Roseateles amylovorans: one gene and its partner. The protein of the gene in region 1 binds, or shares a complex with, the protein of each later gene. Links are inferred from orthologs where the notes say so. Each region holds a gene or a part of one and is shown on either strand. Other genes may lie near its edges.

Evidence for each region.
Region 2: the proteins of nusB (region 1) and rpsJ are in contact, whole or in part, in a solved structure (PDB 3D3B), measured with the Escherichia coli proteins. The link is inferred for Roseateles amylovorans from one-to-one orthologs.

Annotation. Positions count from the first base shown.
Region 1 is NZ_CP104562.2:2,501,809-2,509,587, forward strand. The notes cover bases 2,281-5,201. They hold nusB (transcription antitermination factor NusB), read right to left. Parts: upstream 4,045-5,201; coding sequence 3,517-4,044; downstream 2,281-3,516. Other genes in these bases: N4261_RS10640 (pyridoxal phosphate-dependent aminotransferase), read right to left, coding at 2,281-3,182; ribH (6,7-dimethyl-8-ribityllumazine synthase), read right to left, coding at 4,041-4,505; ribBA (bifunctional 3,4-dihydroxy-2-butanone-4-phosphate synthase/GTP cyclohydrolase II), read right to left, coding at 4,521-5,201. Also shown: cell envelope integrity protein TolA, read right to left, coding at 1-101; protein TolR, read right to left, coding at 139-576; protein TolQ, read right to left, coding at 601-1,293; ybgC (tol-pal system-associated acyl-CoA thioesterase), read right to left, coding at 1,525-1,923; more of N4261_RS10640, read right to left, coding at 1,983-2,280; more of ribBA, read right to left, coding at 5,202-5,615; bifunctional diaminohydroxyphosphoribosylaminopyrimidine deaminase/5-amino-6-(5-phosphoribosylamino)uracil reductase RibD, read right to left, coding at 5,770-6,936; N4261_RS10665 (type IV pilus modification PilV family protein), read right to left, coding at 6,947-7,456; N4261_RS10670 (hypothetical protein), read right to left, coding at 7,675-7,779. UniProt on the Escherichia coli protein: Part of the processive rRNA transcription and antitermination complex (rrnTAC). The complex forms an RNA-chaperone ring around the RNA exit tunnel of RNA polymerase (RNAP).
Region 2 is NZ_CP104562.2:705,475-713,135, forward strand. Bases 2,195-4,997 are described here. They hold rpsJ (30S ribosomal protein S10), read left to right. Parts: upstream 2,195-3,340; coding sequence 3,341-3,655; downstream 3,656-4,997. Other genes in these bases: tuf (elongation factor Tu), read left to right, coding at 2,195-3,206; rplC (50S ribosomal protein L3), read left to right, coding at 4,002-4,676; rplD (50S ribosomal protein L4), read left to right, coding at 4,676-4,997. In the rest of the region: fusA (elongation factor G), read left to right, coding at 1-1,855; more of tuf, read left to right, coding at 2,016-2,194; more of rplD, read left to right, coding at 4,998-5,296; rplW (50S ribosomal protein L23), read left to right, coding at 5,293-5,607; rplB (50S ribosomal protein L2), read left to right, coding at 5,607-6,431; rpsS (30S ribosomal protein S19), read left to right, coding at 6,445-6,723; rplV (50S ribosomal protein L22), read left to right, coding at 6,735-7,064; rpsC (30S ribosomal protein S3), read left to right, coding at 7,080-7,661. UniProt on the Escherichia coli protein: Involved in the binding of tRNA to the ribosomes. Part of the processive rRNA transcription and antitermination complex (rrnTAC). The complex forms an RNA-chaperone ring around the RNA exit tunnel of RNA polymerase (RNAP).

The DNA of each region.
Region 1 (7,779 bases):
TGGGCCACGACCGCAAAGCCGAAGCCACGCCCCAGCCCCGGGGCGGGCGGCGGGCGAAGCGGGTCGCGATCGGGATGGAATCGGGAGACCAGGGTGCTCATCGCAGGATGTTCATCGCAGGGTGCTTGTCGACATCGGTCAGTTGTCTGCCGCACCGTTCTTCACCGACAGCCCGACCCGCTGGATGCCGGCACGCTGCAGCACATCCATGGCCTTGACCACCGCTTCGTACTTGACGTTGCGGTCGGCGGAAATGACCACCGGCGTGTTGGCATCGCCGGCCTGCGCATCCTTGACCCGCGCGGCCAGTGCCTTGAGCGGCACCGGTTGCGGATCCTGTTCACCGTCGAGCTTGAGCTTGAGCGTCTCGTCCTTGCCGACGATCACCTGGATCACATGGGTGGGCTGCTGGCGGCTTTGGCCCACGCTGGGCAGGTCCACCACGCCGGTGGTGATCAGCGGGGCGCTGACCATGAAGATGATCAGCAGCACCAGCATCACGTCGATGAAGGGCACCATGTTGATCTCGTTCATGGTGCGGCGGCGCGAACCGCTGCGGGAAGATAGGGCGGCCATGGCGTCGCTCTCCGTGGCGGTCGATCAGCGGGCCGCAGCCGGCGCGGGTTGGCCGGCGTTGCGCTGAAGGATGTTGGAGAACTCTTCGATGAAGGTCTCCAGCGTGATGGCATTGCGGTCGATCTGGCGGGCAAAGCGGTTGTAGGCCAGCACCGCCGGAATCGCCGCGAACAGGCCGATGGCCGTCGCCACCAGGGCTTCGGCGATGCCAGGCGCCACCGTGGCCAGGGTGACCTGGGTCAGGTTGGACAGGCCGACGAAGGCATGCATGATGCCCCAGATGGTGCCGAACAGCCCGACATAGGGCGACACCGAACCGACCGAGGCCAGGAACGAGAGATGCGATTCCATCGCATCGAGCTCGCGCTGATAGCTGGCGCGCATGGCGCGGCGGGCGCCGTCCAGCAGGCCGTTGGGTTCGGTGACCCGCTTCTCGCGCAGCTTCAGGAACTCCCGCATGCCGGAGGCGAAGATGCGTTCCAGCGGCGCGCCGTCGGTGCGGTTGGAGACGCTGTTGAACAGGTCGTTGAGGTTCTTGCCGGACCAGAACTCATGCTCGAAGGACTCGTTGCGTGCCTTGATGCGGCCCAGCGCGATCAGCTTGCTGAAGATCACGCTCCAACTGGCCAGCGAGACCAGCAACAAAGCGGCGATCACGAGCTGCACCGTCAGGCTGGCATGCGCGATCAGGGAGATGATGGAGAGGTCTTGGTTCATGGATTCAAGGTGATCTACAGGATCAGACAGGATCGGGCGGGATTCACAGGGATTTCAGGACAGCGCCAAGCGCAGGGCAACGGATGCTCCCGGCTGTCGGTGCTGCAGCCTTGGCCGTGGGCTTTGCCGCGCGCGGGGGCGAGTATGGGTCAAGTGCCGCCCCCATGGGCGTCGGTTGTGCTTCTGCGATGTTTCCGCGGTGCATTTGTGTGCCGGCGCTGGGCCAGGTGGTCAGGCCTGCAAGGCCTGCAGGATACGTGCCGGGATCCGGGTGGGCTTGAGGCTGCCCGCATCCACGCAGCCGATGCGGATGCGCCCTTCGGTCAACAGCAGCTCACCCCGCCAGACCTGCTGGTCGATGGTCAGGCTGGCCCGACCGATGTCGGTGGGATGGACGGTGACGCGCAGCCAGTCATCCAGGCGCGCGGGTGCCAGGTAGCGCAAGGCGGTGTCGCTGACGACGAAGATCAGGCCTTCGTCACGCCGCATGGCTTCCTGCTCGAAGCCCAGGCCGCGCAGCCATTCGGTGCGGGCACGTTCCATGAACTTCAGGTAGTTGGCATAGAACACGACGCCACCGGCATCGGTGTCCTCCCAATAGACGCGCAGCTCATGCTGGAACGCGGGCAGCGTGCCAGTGAGCGAGGACAACGGGGCGAGGGCGGTGCTGGGCATGCGGGCCTTGCGGGTCAATGGCGCAGCTGGTCCAGCCGCACCCGGATGCGCGCCAGCGCGTCTCGCAGATCCTCGGTGCTGCTGGAGAAGGACAGTCTCAGGAAGCGTTCGCCGAAGGCCGGACCGAAGTCACGCCCCGGGGTCAGCGCCACCTGCGCCTGCTGCATCAGGTCCATGCAGAGGTCCCAGCTCGACAGTCCGGTGCCTGACGCCGACGCATCGGCCCAGACATAGAAGGCGCCGTCGGGCACGACCGGCACCGGCAGGCCCATCGCTTGCAGCGCCGGGACCACCATGTCGCGACGTTGGCGCAGCTCATGGCGACGACGTTCGTATTCGGCCAGCGACTCGGGCTCGAAGCAGGCCAGGGCCGCTTGCTGAGCAATGGTCGAGGGACAGATGTAGAGGTTCTGCGCCAGCTTCTCGACCGCCGACATCATCGACGGCGGCAGCACCAGCCAGCCCAGCCGCCAGCCGGTCATGCCGAAGTATTTGGAAAAGCTGTTGATGGAGATGACGTCGTCGCCCAGCGCCAGTGCGCTGCGCCGATAGCGGTCGTCGTAGCTGATGGCCTGGTAGATCTCGTCGACGAGGGTCACGCCGCCGCGTTCCCGCACGAAGGCATGGATGCGGGCGAGTTCGTCCGGTGCGATCGAGGTGCCGGTGGGGTTGCTGGGCGAGGCCAGCAGCACCGCGCGGCTGTGGGCGGTCCAGTGCGCCTGCAACTGATCCAGCGACAGCTGGAAGCGCTGCTCGGCGCTGGAGGGCAACAGGCGCGGTGTGGCGTCCACCGCCGCGACGAAGTGGCGATTGCAGGGATAGCTCGGGTCCGGCATCAGGACCTCATCACCGGCTTCGAACAGGGCCAGGCAAGCCAACTGCAACGCAGCCGAGGCCCCGGCGGTGATGACGATGCGGGACGGATCGATCGGCAGGTTCTGCGTGTTGCGATACCAGTCGGACAGACGCTGGCGCAACGCAATCAGGCCGGTGGCCTGGGTGTAGGGCACGCGCCCGGCGGCGGTGAAACGCGCCGCGGCCTCCCGCACCGCCGCGCTGGCGCCGAAATCGGGCTCGCCGATGTTCAGGTAGATCATGTGCCGGCCGCCACGGGCCGGGTCACACACCGCCGAACGGGCGATCTCATCGGCCCGCTTGGCGCATTCCATGACATAGAAGGGTTCGATTTCCTGCAGGCGGGCGGCGAGCTTCATCGAGGTCTCCTTCTTGGCCAACATGTGGGACTGGCTGGGGTCGTGACGAATGTGGCGGTGGTCCGCGCGGGGGTCCGGTGTCGGCTCGGAATCGGCTGGATGGATCGGCTGCATCAACCGGATTGCTGAACCGGATTGCTGAACCGGCTCGCTTCCGGCCCGCTTCCGGCCAGGTCAGGCCGGTTCAACCCCGCCAACGATGCCGATCCGTGCCGAGCGGGTCAAGCCGGTGAAACGGGTCCAGCCGGTCGAGCGGGTCAATCCGGCCAATCCGGCTCATCCGGTCAATCCTGCTGATCCGGTCAAGCAAGGCTGGCCCTGTCCGATCAAATCTTCAGCCGCGAGCGGCTTTGACCTCGACCGGACGCAGGTCCGCCGCGGCGCGGTCCAGCACGCCATTGACGTACTTGTGGCCGTCAGTCCCGCCGAAGGACTTGGCCAGTTCCACGGCCTCGTTGATCGCGACCTTGTAGGGCACGTCGATGCTGTGCTTGAGCTCGAACGCGCCGATCATCAGGATCGCATGCTCGATGGGCGACAGCTCGGTGGTCTTCCGGTCCGCATGGCGGGCCAGCACCGCGTCCAGATCGGCGGCATCCTCGACGGCGCCGTAGAACACCTTGTCGTAGAGGTTGCGGTCACTCTTTTCGAAGCCTTCCTGCTCACGGGTGTGGGCATCGATCACAGCGAGCTCGTCACCGGTCAGCAGCCATTGATAGATGCCTTGCAGGGCATGCTCGCGGGCGCGGCGGCGCGCCGACTTGACCGGCGCGCGTTTGTCACCCGGTTTGGCACCCGCAGAGGTGGCCGGCTTGCCGGCGGCTGGGCCGCCGTTGTCGTGGGGGGTGTCCTTGGTCGTCACTTGAGTTCTTTCAGCAGCAGCGCCATTTCCACGGCGACCGTTCCGGCGTCGCGGCCTTTTTCGTCGGCGCGGGCCCAGGCTTGGGCGTCGTTTTCCACGGTCAGGATGGCATTGGCAATGGGCACACCGTGGTCGAGGGACAGCCGGGTCACACCGGCGCCGCTCTCATTGGCCACCAATTCGAAATGGTAGGTTTCGCCGCGAATGATGCAGCCGAGCGCCACCAGTGCGTCGAAGCGTTGGCTCTTGGCCATCGCCTGCAGCGCCACCGGCACTTCCAGGGCGCCTGGCACCGTCACATGGCGGATGTCGTCGCTCGACACGCCAAGGCGTGCCAGCTCGGCCAGGCAAGCCTTGGCCAGCGCGCCGGTGAGGGTGTCGTTGAAACGGGCCTGGACGATGCCGATACGCAGTCCGCGACCGTTCAGGGGGGCCGTCTGGCCTTTGTCAGATCCTTGCATGCGGTCCTCGCCGGTTCAGCAGTTCTGGGCGGCTTCGAAGCCGGTCACCTCGAGCCCGAAGCCGGTCATGCTGGGCATGCGGCGGGGGCTGCCGAGCAGCTTCATCTTCTGCACGCCGAGTTCGCGCAGGATCTGGGCACCAACGCCGTAGGTGCGCAGGTCCATGGTCGGACGCTTGTCGGCCTCGTCATGGCCCTTGAGCCGGTCGAGCAGGGCATCGGATTCCTCGCCGCAGTTCAGCAGCACCGCCACGCCTCGACCCTCACGCTGGAGGGCCGCTAGGGCCTCAGGCAGGGGCCATGAGTGACCGCAGCGGCCGGCTTCGAGCAGGTCCAGCGCGGAGAACGGCTCATGCACGCGGACCAGCACTTCGCTGTCCGGTGTCCATTGACCCAGCACCAGCGCCATGTGCACATTGCCGGTGCGGTCGCGGAAGACATGGCAGTCGAAGGCGCCCTGGCGGGTCTCCAGCGGACGCTGGGCGATGCGCTGGACGATCGATTCGTTGCGGCTGCGGTACTCGATCAGGTCGGCAATCGTGCCGATCTTCAGGCCGTGCTGCTCGGCGAAGACTTCCAGATCGGGCAGACGGGCCATGGTGCCGTCGTCGTTCATGATCTCGCAGATCACGCCGGCGGGCGACAGGCCGGCCATGCGCGACAGGTCGCAGCCGGCTTCGGTATGGCCGGCGCGCATCAGCACGCCGCCGTCCTGGGCTTGCAGCGGGAAGATATGGCCCGGCTGGACCAGGTCGGTCGGCACGGCGCCCTTGGCGACGGCGGCCTGGACGGTGCGGGCACGGTCGGCGGCGGAAATGCCAGTGGTCACGCCGGTGGCCGCTTCGATCGAGACGGTGAAGGCGGTGCCGTGCTTGGTGCCGTTGCGCGTGGCCATCGGCGGCAGCTGCAGTTGCTCGCAGCGGTCGCGGGTGAGCGTCAGGCAGATCAGGCCACGGCCGTACTTGGCCATGAAGTTGATGGCTTCAGGGGTGACGTGGTCCGCGGCCAGGACGAGGTCACCCTCGTTCTCGCGGTCTTCTTCGTCGACCAGGATGACCATGCGGCCGGCCGCCAGTTCGGCGACCAGCTCAGGAATCGGAGAAATAGGCATGGGCGGGATTGTAGGCGGGTAGGGGCCGGGCAAGGGCTGCGGGGATTAGGGCGGAGTCACTGGGCCGGGACTCTGCGCTTGATGGGTTCGATGGCAGACAGGCCCGGCTGAATTCGGTGGGGTGATGAGCGCTGAGGCTGTGTGGACCTCGCGACTAGAGAGGCGGGCTGCTGCCGGCGGGCCGCAGGCGCAGCCGCAGATCGCCCTCCAGCACCGTGCTGTCCAGCAGCGTGAAGCGGGGGGCGGCTTCCAGGGCGGTCAGCGCACCGAGATCCACCATGCCGCGTCCGTCGCCCATCAGCAGCGGGGCCACGTAAAGCAGCAATTCATCGACCAGGCCGGCGCGCAGCAGCGAGCCGTTGAGCTTGTAGCCGGCTTCGATGTGCAGTTCGTTGATGCCGCGCTGTCCCAGGTCGCGAATGGCCACCGCCAGGTCGACCTTGCCGGGCTTGTCATCGGCGCCGGGCGTGGCCACCAGTTCGGCGCCGTGCGCGGCCAGGATGGCGCCCCTCGGGCCGGGATCGGGCAGGGCGTGATAGATCAGCAACTGGCCCGGCGGCTGCAGGAGCCGGGCCTGGGGTGAGAGCTCCAGACGGGAGTCGATCAGTACCCGCTGCGGCTGCCTGGCGGTCTGGACCTCGCGGACATCCATCCGGGGATCGTCCTCGCGGGCGGTGCCGATGCCGGTCAACACCGCACCGGCGCGCCGGCGCCACGCATGGCCGTCACGGCGAGCCGCCGGGCCGGTGATCCATTTGCTGACGCCGTTGGCGAGCGCGGTGCGACCGTCCAGCGAGGCGGCGACCTTCATGCGCACGAACGGCCGGCCCCGTTGCATCCTGGACAGGAAACCCAGGTTGAGCTCACTTGCCGCCACGGCCAAGGGATGCGCCACCGGCAGCAGCTCGGCGCGGACACCGGCGGCATGCAGCCGCGCGAGGCCCTGGCCGGCGACCAGCGGATTGGGGTCGCCCAGTGCGCTGACCACCCGGGCGATGCCTGCCGCGATCAGGGCATCACAGCAGGGCGGGGTGCGGCCGTGATGGGCACAGGGTTCCAGCGTGACGTAAGCCGTGGCACCGCGAACATCTGCGCCTTGTTCTTGGGCATCGCGCAAGGCCATGACTTCGGCGTGGGCCTGACCCGCGGCTTGGGTATGGCCCTGGCCGAGCAGTCGGCCATCGGTGCTGACGATCACGCAGCCGACGCGCGGATTCGGATCGGTCAGGCCGATCGCCTGTTCCGCGAGGGCCAAGGCCTGTTGCAGCCAGGGCTCATCGTCAGGGCGTGGCAGGCTGGTGAAGGGGGGGGACGCATGCATGGCGCGCAGTCTAGCCGTCTGCCCGCAGCAGCCACAGGGTCAGGCCGGGGTCGTGGTCAAGGATCAAGGTCTCGAGTGACAGGTTCTGGGCTTGGCCGGCACGGTCGCGCCACTGCGCGTCGATCCGGACGGCGCGCACGGGCAGGGGATCTGCAAGCGCGGAGTCGACCGGGGCCGGACCATGGCTGCCGCCGCCACCGCCACCGCCACCGCCAGCGGCCGTCGAGGGAAGGATGCTCATGAGCGGCTGGCTCTTGGCATGCAGCTCGATGATGGCGGACGGCCCCTCCCATCGCAGCGGCAGGCTGCTGACATCCGCCCGCGGCGAGCGCAGTCGTTCGAGCTCCTGCCGGGCGAGCTGCAAGGATTCGTATTGGTGGCGGACCTCATCGGTGGCCAAGCGCAGGTGGAATTGCCATGCGGCCAAACCGGCGACACCGATCGCCATCAGCGCGATGGCGATCAACGCTTCCAGCAGGGCGATCCCAGATTGCGTGATGCGACAGCTGGGGCGATCCAAGCCAGCCTTGCATCCCTTGGCGATCTCGCCGGTTGGCTTACGCGATGGTTGGGGCCGGTTCAGGGGGCGCGCGGTGGACCGGTTGGCGTGCCGGATTGAAGGCCTGGATGGGGGGCGGCTTGCGGGCGGACATGAGGACTGACATGAGGACCGGCATGAGCACCGGCAGGCGGGCCGGCATGCGGGCCGCGCACTGGGCCGGATGGATCGGGTCGCTGTCATTGCACGGGCGTCCATCCGCCGGGCACGGGAAGGTAGCTGCCCATCTGTCGGCTGATGCGCTGGAGCACTTCCGGATCGTGCTGCAGGTTGACCGAGTCGGC
Region 2 (7,661 bases), 1.8 Mb from region 1 along the record:
CTTCAACATCATTGACACCCCCGGGCACGTCGACTTCACCATTGAAGTCGAACGTTCCATGCGCGTGCTGGACGGCGCCTGCATGGTCTATTGCGCCGTGGGTGGTGTGCAGCCCCAGTCGGAAACCGTCTGGCGCCAAGCCAACAAGTACAAGGTGCCGCGTCTGGCCTTCGTGAACAAGATGGACCGCACGGGTGCCAACTTCTTCAAGGTCGTGGACCAGATGAAGACCCGCCTGAAGGCCAACCCCGTGCCCGTGGTCATCCCCATCGGCGCGGAGGAAAACTTCAAGGGCGTGGTGGACCTGTTCAAGATGAAGGCCATCATCTGGGACGAAGCTTCCCAGGGCATGAAGTTCACCTTCGAAGAGATTCCCGCTGACCTGGTCGAAGTGGCCCAGGAATGGCGGGAGAAGATGGTCGAGGCGGCTGCCGAGGCCACCGAAGAGCTGATGAACAAGTACCTCGAGACGGGCGACCTGACCGAGGAAGAAATCAAGCTCGCGATCCGCAAGCGCACCATCGCGACCGAGATCCAGCCGATGCTGTGCGGCACCGCGTTCAAGAACAAGGGTGTGCAGCGCATGCTGGACGCCGTGATCGACTTCCTGCCGTCGCCGCTGGACATCCCGCCGGTGGCTGGTACGGACGAAGATGATCAGCCGATCACCCGTCAACGTACGGACGACGAGAAGTTCTCGGCGCTAGCCTTCAAGCTGATGACTGACCCGTATGTCGGCCAACTGACCTTCGTGCGCGTTTATTCGGGCGTGCTGCAGTCGGGCGCTACCGTGTACAACCCGGTCCGCGGCAAGAAAGAGCGTATCGGCCGGATCCTGCAGATGCACGCCAACCAGCGTGAGGAAATCAAGGAAATTCTGGCTGGTGACATCGCGGCCTGCGTGGGTCTGAAGGACGTGACCACGGGCGAAACCCTGTGCGACCCTGACAGCATCATCACGCTGGAACGCATGGTGTTCCCGGAGCCGGTGATCTCGCAGGCTGTCGAGCCGAAGACCAAGGCCGACCAGGAAAAGATGGGTATCGCGCTGGGCCGTCTGGCTGCTGAGGATCCGTCGTTCCGCCTGCGTACCGATGAAGAGTCGGGCCAGACCATCATTTCCGGCATGGGCGAGCTCCACCTGGAAATCATCGTCGACCGCATGAAGCGCGAGTTTGGCGTGGAAGCCAACGTGGGCAAGCCGCAGGTTGCTTATCGCGAGACGATCCGCAAGTCGGTGTCCGACGTCGAAGGCAAGTTCGTGCGTCAGTCCGGTGGTAAGGGTCAGTACGGTCACGTCGTGTTCTCGATCGAGCCGCAAGAAGCCGGTAAGGGCTTCGAGTTCGTCGACGCCATCAAGGGCGGCGTGGTGCCTCGCGAGTTCATCCCCGCGGTCGAAAAGGGTGTGATCGACAGCCTGCCGAACGGCGTGCTGGCCGGCTACCCGGTGGTGGACGTGAAGGTCACGCTGACCTTCGGTTCGTACCACGATGTGGACTCGAACGAAAACGCGTTCAAGATGGCCGCCTCGATGGGCTTCAAGGAAGCTTGCCGTCGCGCCAGCCCCGTGATCCTCGAGCCGATGATGGCCGTGGAAGTCGAGACGCCGGAAGACTATGCTGGTACGGTGATGGGTGACCTGTCCAGCCGTCGCGGCATGGTGCAGGGCATGGACGACATGGTCGGTGGTGGCAAGATCATCAAGGCAGAGGTTCCTCTGTCCGAGATGTTCGGCTACTCGACCTCGCTGCGTTCGGCCACGCAAGGCCGTGCGACGTACACGATGGAGTTCAAGCACTACAGCGAAGCTCCAAAGAACGTCGCCGACGCGATCGTCACTGCTCGCGCGAAGTGATGAGTTTGAGCTGGTGCCCCCGGGCGCCGGCTCTTTTCGTTCTTTGATTTCCAGATTCGTCTTCGCAGAGGCTCTCCCGGTTGCCAGTCGCCGGGGTCCAAGGGCACTGCGGAAACGCTAAACCAACAGACTGGCGAATGCTCTTTCTTGGAGATTTGAAATGGCAAAAGGCAAGTTTGAACGGACCAAGCCGCACGTGAACGTGGGCACGATTGGTCACGTTGACCATGGCAAGACCACGCTGACGGCTGCGATCGCGACCGTGCTGGCTGCGAAGTTCGGCGGCGAAGCGAAGGCCTACGACCAGATCGATGCGGCCCCGGAAGAAAAGGCGCGCGGCATCACGATCAATACCGCACACGTGGAATACGAGACGGCCAACCGCCACTACGCCCACGTGGACTGCCCCGGACACGCTGACTATGTGAAGAACATGATCACCGGTGCGGCGCAGATGGACGGCGCGATCCTGGTGTGCTCGGCCGCTGACGGCCCGATGCCCCAGACCCGCGAGCACATCCTGCTGGCACGTCAGGTCGGTGTGAAGTACATCATCGTCTTCCTGAACAAGTGCGACATGGTGGACGACGCCGAGCTGCTGGAGCTGGTGGAAATGGAAGTCCGCGAGCTGCTGAGCAAGTACGACTTCCCTGGCGACGACACCCCGATCATCAAGGGTTCGGCCAAGCTGGCGCTGGAAGGCGACAAGGGCGAGCTGGGCGAAGGCGCGATCATGGCGCTGGCCGATGCGCTGGACTCGTACATCCCCACGCCTGAGCGTGCTGTGGACGGCGCGTTCCTGCTGCCGGTGGAAGACGTGTTCTCGATCTCTGGTCGTGGCACCGTGGTGACCGGTCGCGTCGAGCGCGGCATCATCAAGGTCGGCGAAGAAATCGAAATCGTCGGCATCCGCGATGTTCAGAAGACCACCGTGACCGGCGTGGAAATGTTCCGCAAGCTGCTGGACCAAGGTCAAGCGGGCGACAACGTGGGCATCCTGCTGCGCGGCACCAAGCGTGAAGACGTCGAGCGCGGCCAAGTGCTGGCCAAGCCCGGCTCGATCAAGCCGCACACCCACTTCACTGCTGAGATCTATGTTCTGAGCAAGGAAGAAGGCGGCCGTCACACCCCGTTCTTCAACAACTACCGTCCCCAGTTCTACTTCCGTACCACGGACGTGACCGGTGCCGTGGAGCTGCCGAAGGACAAGGAAATGGTCATGCCTGGCGACAACGTCAGCATCACCGTGAAGCTGATCGCTCCGATCGCCATGGAAGAAGGTCTGCGCTTCGCTATCCGTGAAGGCGGTCGCACCGTCGGCTCGGGCGTCGTGGCCACCATCATCGAGTAATTTTTTTGCTGCACACCGCCGGATGCTCGGCGGGTCGTTAGCTCTGTTTGAGTTGACGCCTGTTGGGTCCCGGCGGCGCTTACAGCTGCCTCCGCAATGTCTTCGGCGTTGCGTCGCTCTTTGAAGGAAAAGTCATGTCTACCAAGCAAAAGATCCGCATTCGGCTCAAGGCCTTCGATTACAAGCTGATCGATCAATCGGCCCTGGAAATCGTGGACACCGCCAAGCGTACCGGCGCGATCGTCAAGGGCCCGGTGCCCTTGCCGACTCGCAAGGAACGTTTCGACATTCTGCGTTCGCCGCACGTCAATAAGACGTCGCGCGACCAGTTTGAAATTCGCACTCACCAGCGTCTGATGGACATCGTCGATCCGACCGACAAGACGGTGGACGCGCTGATGAAGCTGGACCTGCCGGCTGGTGTGGATGTCGAGATCAAGCTGCAGTAATGCGGTTTCACGGTGGCGCTGAGGCGTCATCGTTCGAAGTGGGGGCGAGCTCGCACTTCTTCAAAAGGCAGCCTTTGGGCTGCCTTTTTTCATGGCGATTTGAACGCTCGTGCAGGCTTGGCTTGCGGCGCGCGCAACGTTGGCGCTATACTCCGCAGCTTTTCCGCGCCAGGATTTCTTGGTGCGGCTTCGTCGCATCGTGCGGATGCAAGTGTCGGGGCCTTTACCTCTGCGCTTGTAGATCAGCGATGCTTGTCAGCCCGGCCAACCGATGTCGGGTGTGTGAAATGACTGTCGACCGCTGCAGTGGTGTCTCCATTGCGTGTTCGGAAGTCAGGAGAAAACCATGAGTCTTAGCAAACGCCGCCTCGGCTTGCTGGGCCGCAAGGTGGGCATGATGCGCGTGTTTACGGCGGACGGTGATACCGTGCCCGTGACCGTGCTGGATGTGTCCAACAACCGCGTCACCCAGATCAAGACCGACGAAAACGACGGCTACAGCGCCATCCAAGTGACCTACGGTGCCCGCAAGGCCTCCCGCGTCACCAAGCCTGAAGCGGGTCACCTCGCGAAGGCTGGCGTCGAAGCCGGCGAAATCCTCCAAGAATTCCGCGTTGAGTCGGATGTTGCCGCCGAATACAAGGCCGGCGCGCAAGTTCCGGTCACGCTGTTCGCTGCTGGCCAGAAGGTCGATGTGCAAGGCACCTCGATCGGTAAGGGCTTCACCGGCACCATCAAGCGCCACAACTTCGGTTCGCAGCGCGCTTCGCACGGTAACAGCCGTTCGCACAACGTTCCTGGCTCCATCTCGATGGCGCAGGATCCCGGTCGTGTGTTCCCTGGCAAGAAGATGTCGGGCCACCTCGGCGACGTCACCGTGACCGTTCAAAACCTGGACGTCGTTCGCATTGACGAAGCCCGCCAGCTGGTTCTGGTTCGTGGTGCCGTTCCTGGCGCACGTGATGGATTCGTCGTGATCCGTCCGGCCGTCAAGGTCAAGGTCAAGAAGGGAGCCAACTGATGCAACTCGAGCTCCTGAATGAGCAGGGTCAGGCCACGTCCAAGGTGGACGCTCCTGACACCATTTTTGCTCGTGACTACAACGAAGCCCTGGTGCACCAGGTGGTCGTGGCCTTCCAGGCCAACGCTCGCCAAGGCACTCGCGCCCAACTGACACGTGCTGAAGTTCGTCACTCGACGAAAAAGCCGTTCCGTCAGAAGGGTACTGGCAACGCGCGTGCTGGTATGACCTCCTCGCCGCTGTGGCGTGGGGGCGGTCGCATCTTCCCGAACAAGCCTGACGAGAACTTCTCGCACAAGCTGAACAAGAAGATGTACCGCGCTGGCATGGCTGCGATCCTGTCGCAACTCGCTCGCGAAGGTCGTCTGGCTGTGGTGGATTCGATCTCGATCGAAGCCCCGAAGACCAAGCTGCTGGCTGCCAAGCTCAAGGGCATGGGTCTGGATCACGTGATGGTGATCTCCGATCAAGTGGATGACAACCTGCTGCTGGCCTCGCGCAACCTGCCGAACGTGCTGGTTGTGGAGCCGCGCTACGTCGATCCGCTGTCGCTGGTCTTCTACAAGAAGGTCCTGGTGACGAAGGCCGCGATCGAGCAATTGAAGGAGATGCTGGCATGAGCGCGCCCAAGTTTGCTGAAGGCCGTCTGGCCAAGGTGCTGCTCGCTCCGATCGTGTCCGAAAAGGCCACGATGGCTGGCGAAAAGCACAACCAAGTCCTGTTCAAGGTGCTGCGCGACGCAACGAAGCCGGAGATCAAGGCCGCTGTTGAACTGATGTTCAAGGTCGAGGTCGAGGCCATCAACGTTGTGAACGTGAAGGGCAAGGCCAAGCGCTTTGGTGGCCGTCTGGGCCGTCGCGACCACGTCAAGAAGGCGTACGTGTCGTTGAAGGCGGGCCAAGAGCTCAACTTCTCCGGGGAGGCTGCGTAATGGCCGTCGTTAAAGTCAAGCCTACTTCGCCTGGCCGTCGTGGCGTGGTGAAGGTGGTGCATAAGCACCTGCACAAAGGCGCTCCCGAGGCTTCGCTGCTCGAGCCGCAGAAGCAAAAGTCTGGCCGTAACAACAACGGTCACATCACGATGCGCCACAAGGGCGGTGGTCACAAGCACCACTACCGCGTGGTGGACTTCCGTCGCAACAAGGATGGCATCCCGGCGAAGGTTGAGCGCATTGAATACGACCCGAACCGTACGGCTCACATCGCGCTGGTGTGCTATGCCGACGGCGAGCGTCGCTACATCATCGCGCCGCGCAACCTGGAAGTGGGTTCGTCCATCGTGAGCGGTGCTGAGGCTCCGATCAAGGTCGGCAACACGCTGCCTATCCGCAACATCCCGGTGGGTTCGACGATCCACTGCGTGGAAATGCTGCCAGGCAAGGGTGCACAGATCGCTCGTTCCGCTGGCGCCTCCGTGGTGCTGATGGCGCGTGACGGTTCCTACGCACAGCTGCGTTTGCGCTCTGGCGAAGTCCGCCGCATCCACATCGATTGCCGCGCCACCATTGGTGAAGTGAGCAACGAAGAGCATAGCCTGCGTCAATACGGCAAGGCCGGCGCCATCCGCTGGAAGGGCATCCGCCCGACCGTGCGTGGTACCGCCATGAACCCGGTCGACCACCCGCACGGTGGTGGTGAGGGTCGTACGGGTGAAGGTCAGGTGCCTGTGTCGCCGTGGAACACCCTGACGAAGGGCTACCGTACTCGTAACAACAAGCGCACGCAGACTTTCATCGTCTCGCGTCGCAAGAAGTAAGGGGTAGACCAACATGGCTCGTTCCCTCAAAAAGGGTCCCTTCGTGGACCACCACCTGATGGCCAAGGTCGATAAGGCTGTTGCCATCAAGGACAAGAAGCCCATCAAGACCTGGTCGCGTCGCTCGACGATCCTGCCCGAGTTCATCGGTCTGACGATCGCCGTGCACAACGGCAAGCAGCACGTGCCGGTTTATGTGTCTGACCAAATGGTCGGCCACAAGCTGGGTGAATTCGCACTGACCCGCACCTTCAAAGGCCACCCGGCCGACAAGAAGGCCGGGAAGAAGTAAGGATGCCGACGATGGAAACCAAAGCAATCGTTCGTGGCGTTCGCCTTTCGTGTGACAAGGGTCGCCTGGTGGCTGACCTGATCCGCGGCAAGAAGGTGGACCAGGCGCTGAACATCCTGGAATTCACCCAGAAGAAGGCCTCGCTGATCATCAAGAAGGCGCTGGAATCGGCTATTGCCAATGCTGAGCACAACGACGGTGCCGACATTGACGAGCTGAAGGTCACTTCGATCTATGTGGAGCAAGGCACCACGCTGAAGCGTTTCTCGGCCCGTGCAAAGGGTCGTGGCAATCGCATCAGCAAGCCGACCTGCCACATCTTCGTGACCGTCGGCAACTGAGGCTGAAGGAAGACTATGGGACAGAAAATTCATCCGACTGGCTTCCGCCTGCCCGTCACCCGTAATTGGGCGTCGCGCTGGTACGCGAACAACCAGAACTTCGCCACGATGCTGGCCGAAGATCTGCAAGTTCGCGAGTTCCTGAAGGCCAAGCTGAAGAACGCCGCCGTTTCTCGCATTCTGATCGAGCGTCCCGCCAAGAACGCACGCATCACGATCTTCTCGGCTCGTCCGGGCGTCGTGATCGGCAAGAAGGGCGAAGACATCGAAAACCTGAAGGCCGAGCTGACCAAGCGTCTGGGCGTGCCGGTGGCCGTGAACATCGAAGAAGTGCGCAAGCCTGAAATCGATGCTCAGCTAATCGCCGACTCGATCACCCAGCAGCTGGAAAAGCGCATCATGTTCCGCCGCGCCATGAAGCGCGCGATGCAGAACGCGATGCGCCTGGGCGCCCAGGGCATCAAGATCATGTCTGCCGGCCGTCTGAACGGCATCGAAATCGCTCGCACCGAGTGGTATCGCGAAGGTCGTGTGCCGCTGCACACCCTGAAGGCTGACATCGACTATGGCTTCTCCGAAGCCAAGACCACCTACGGC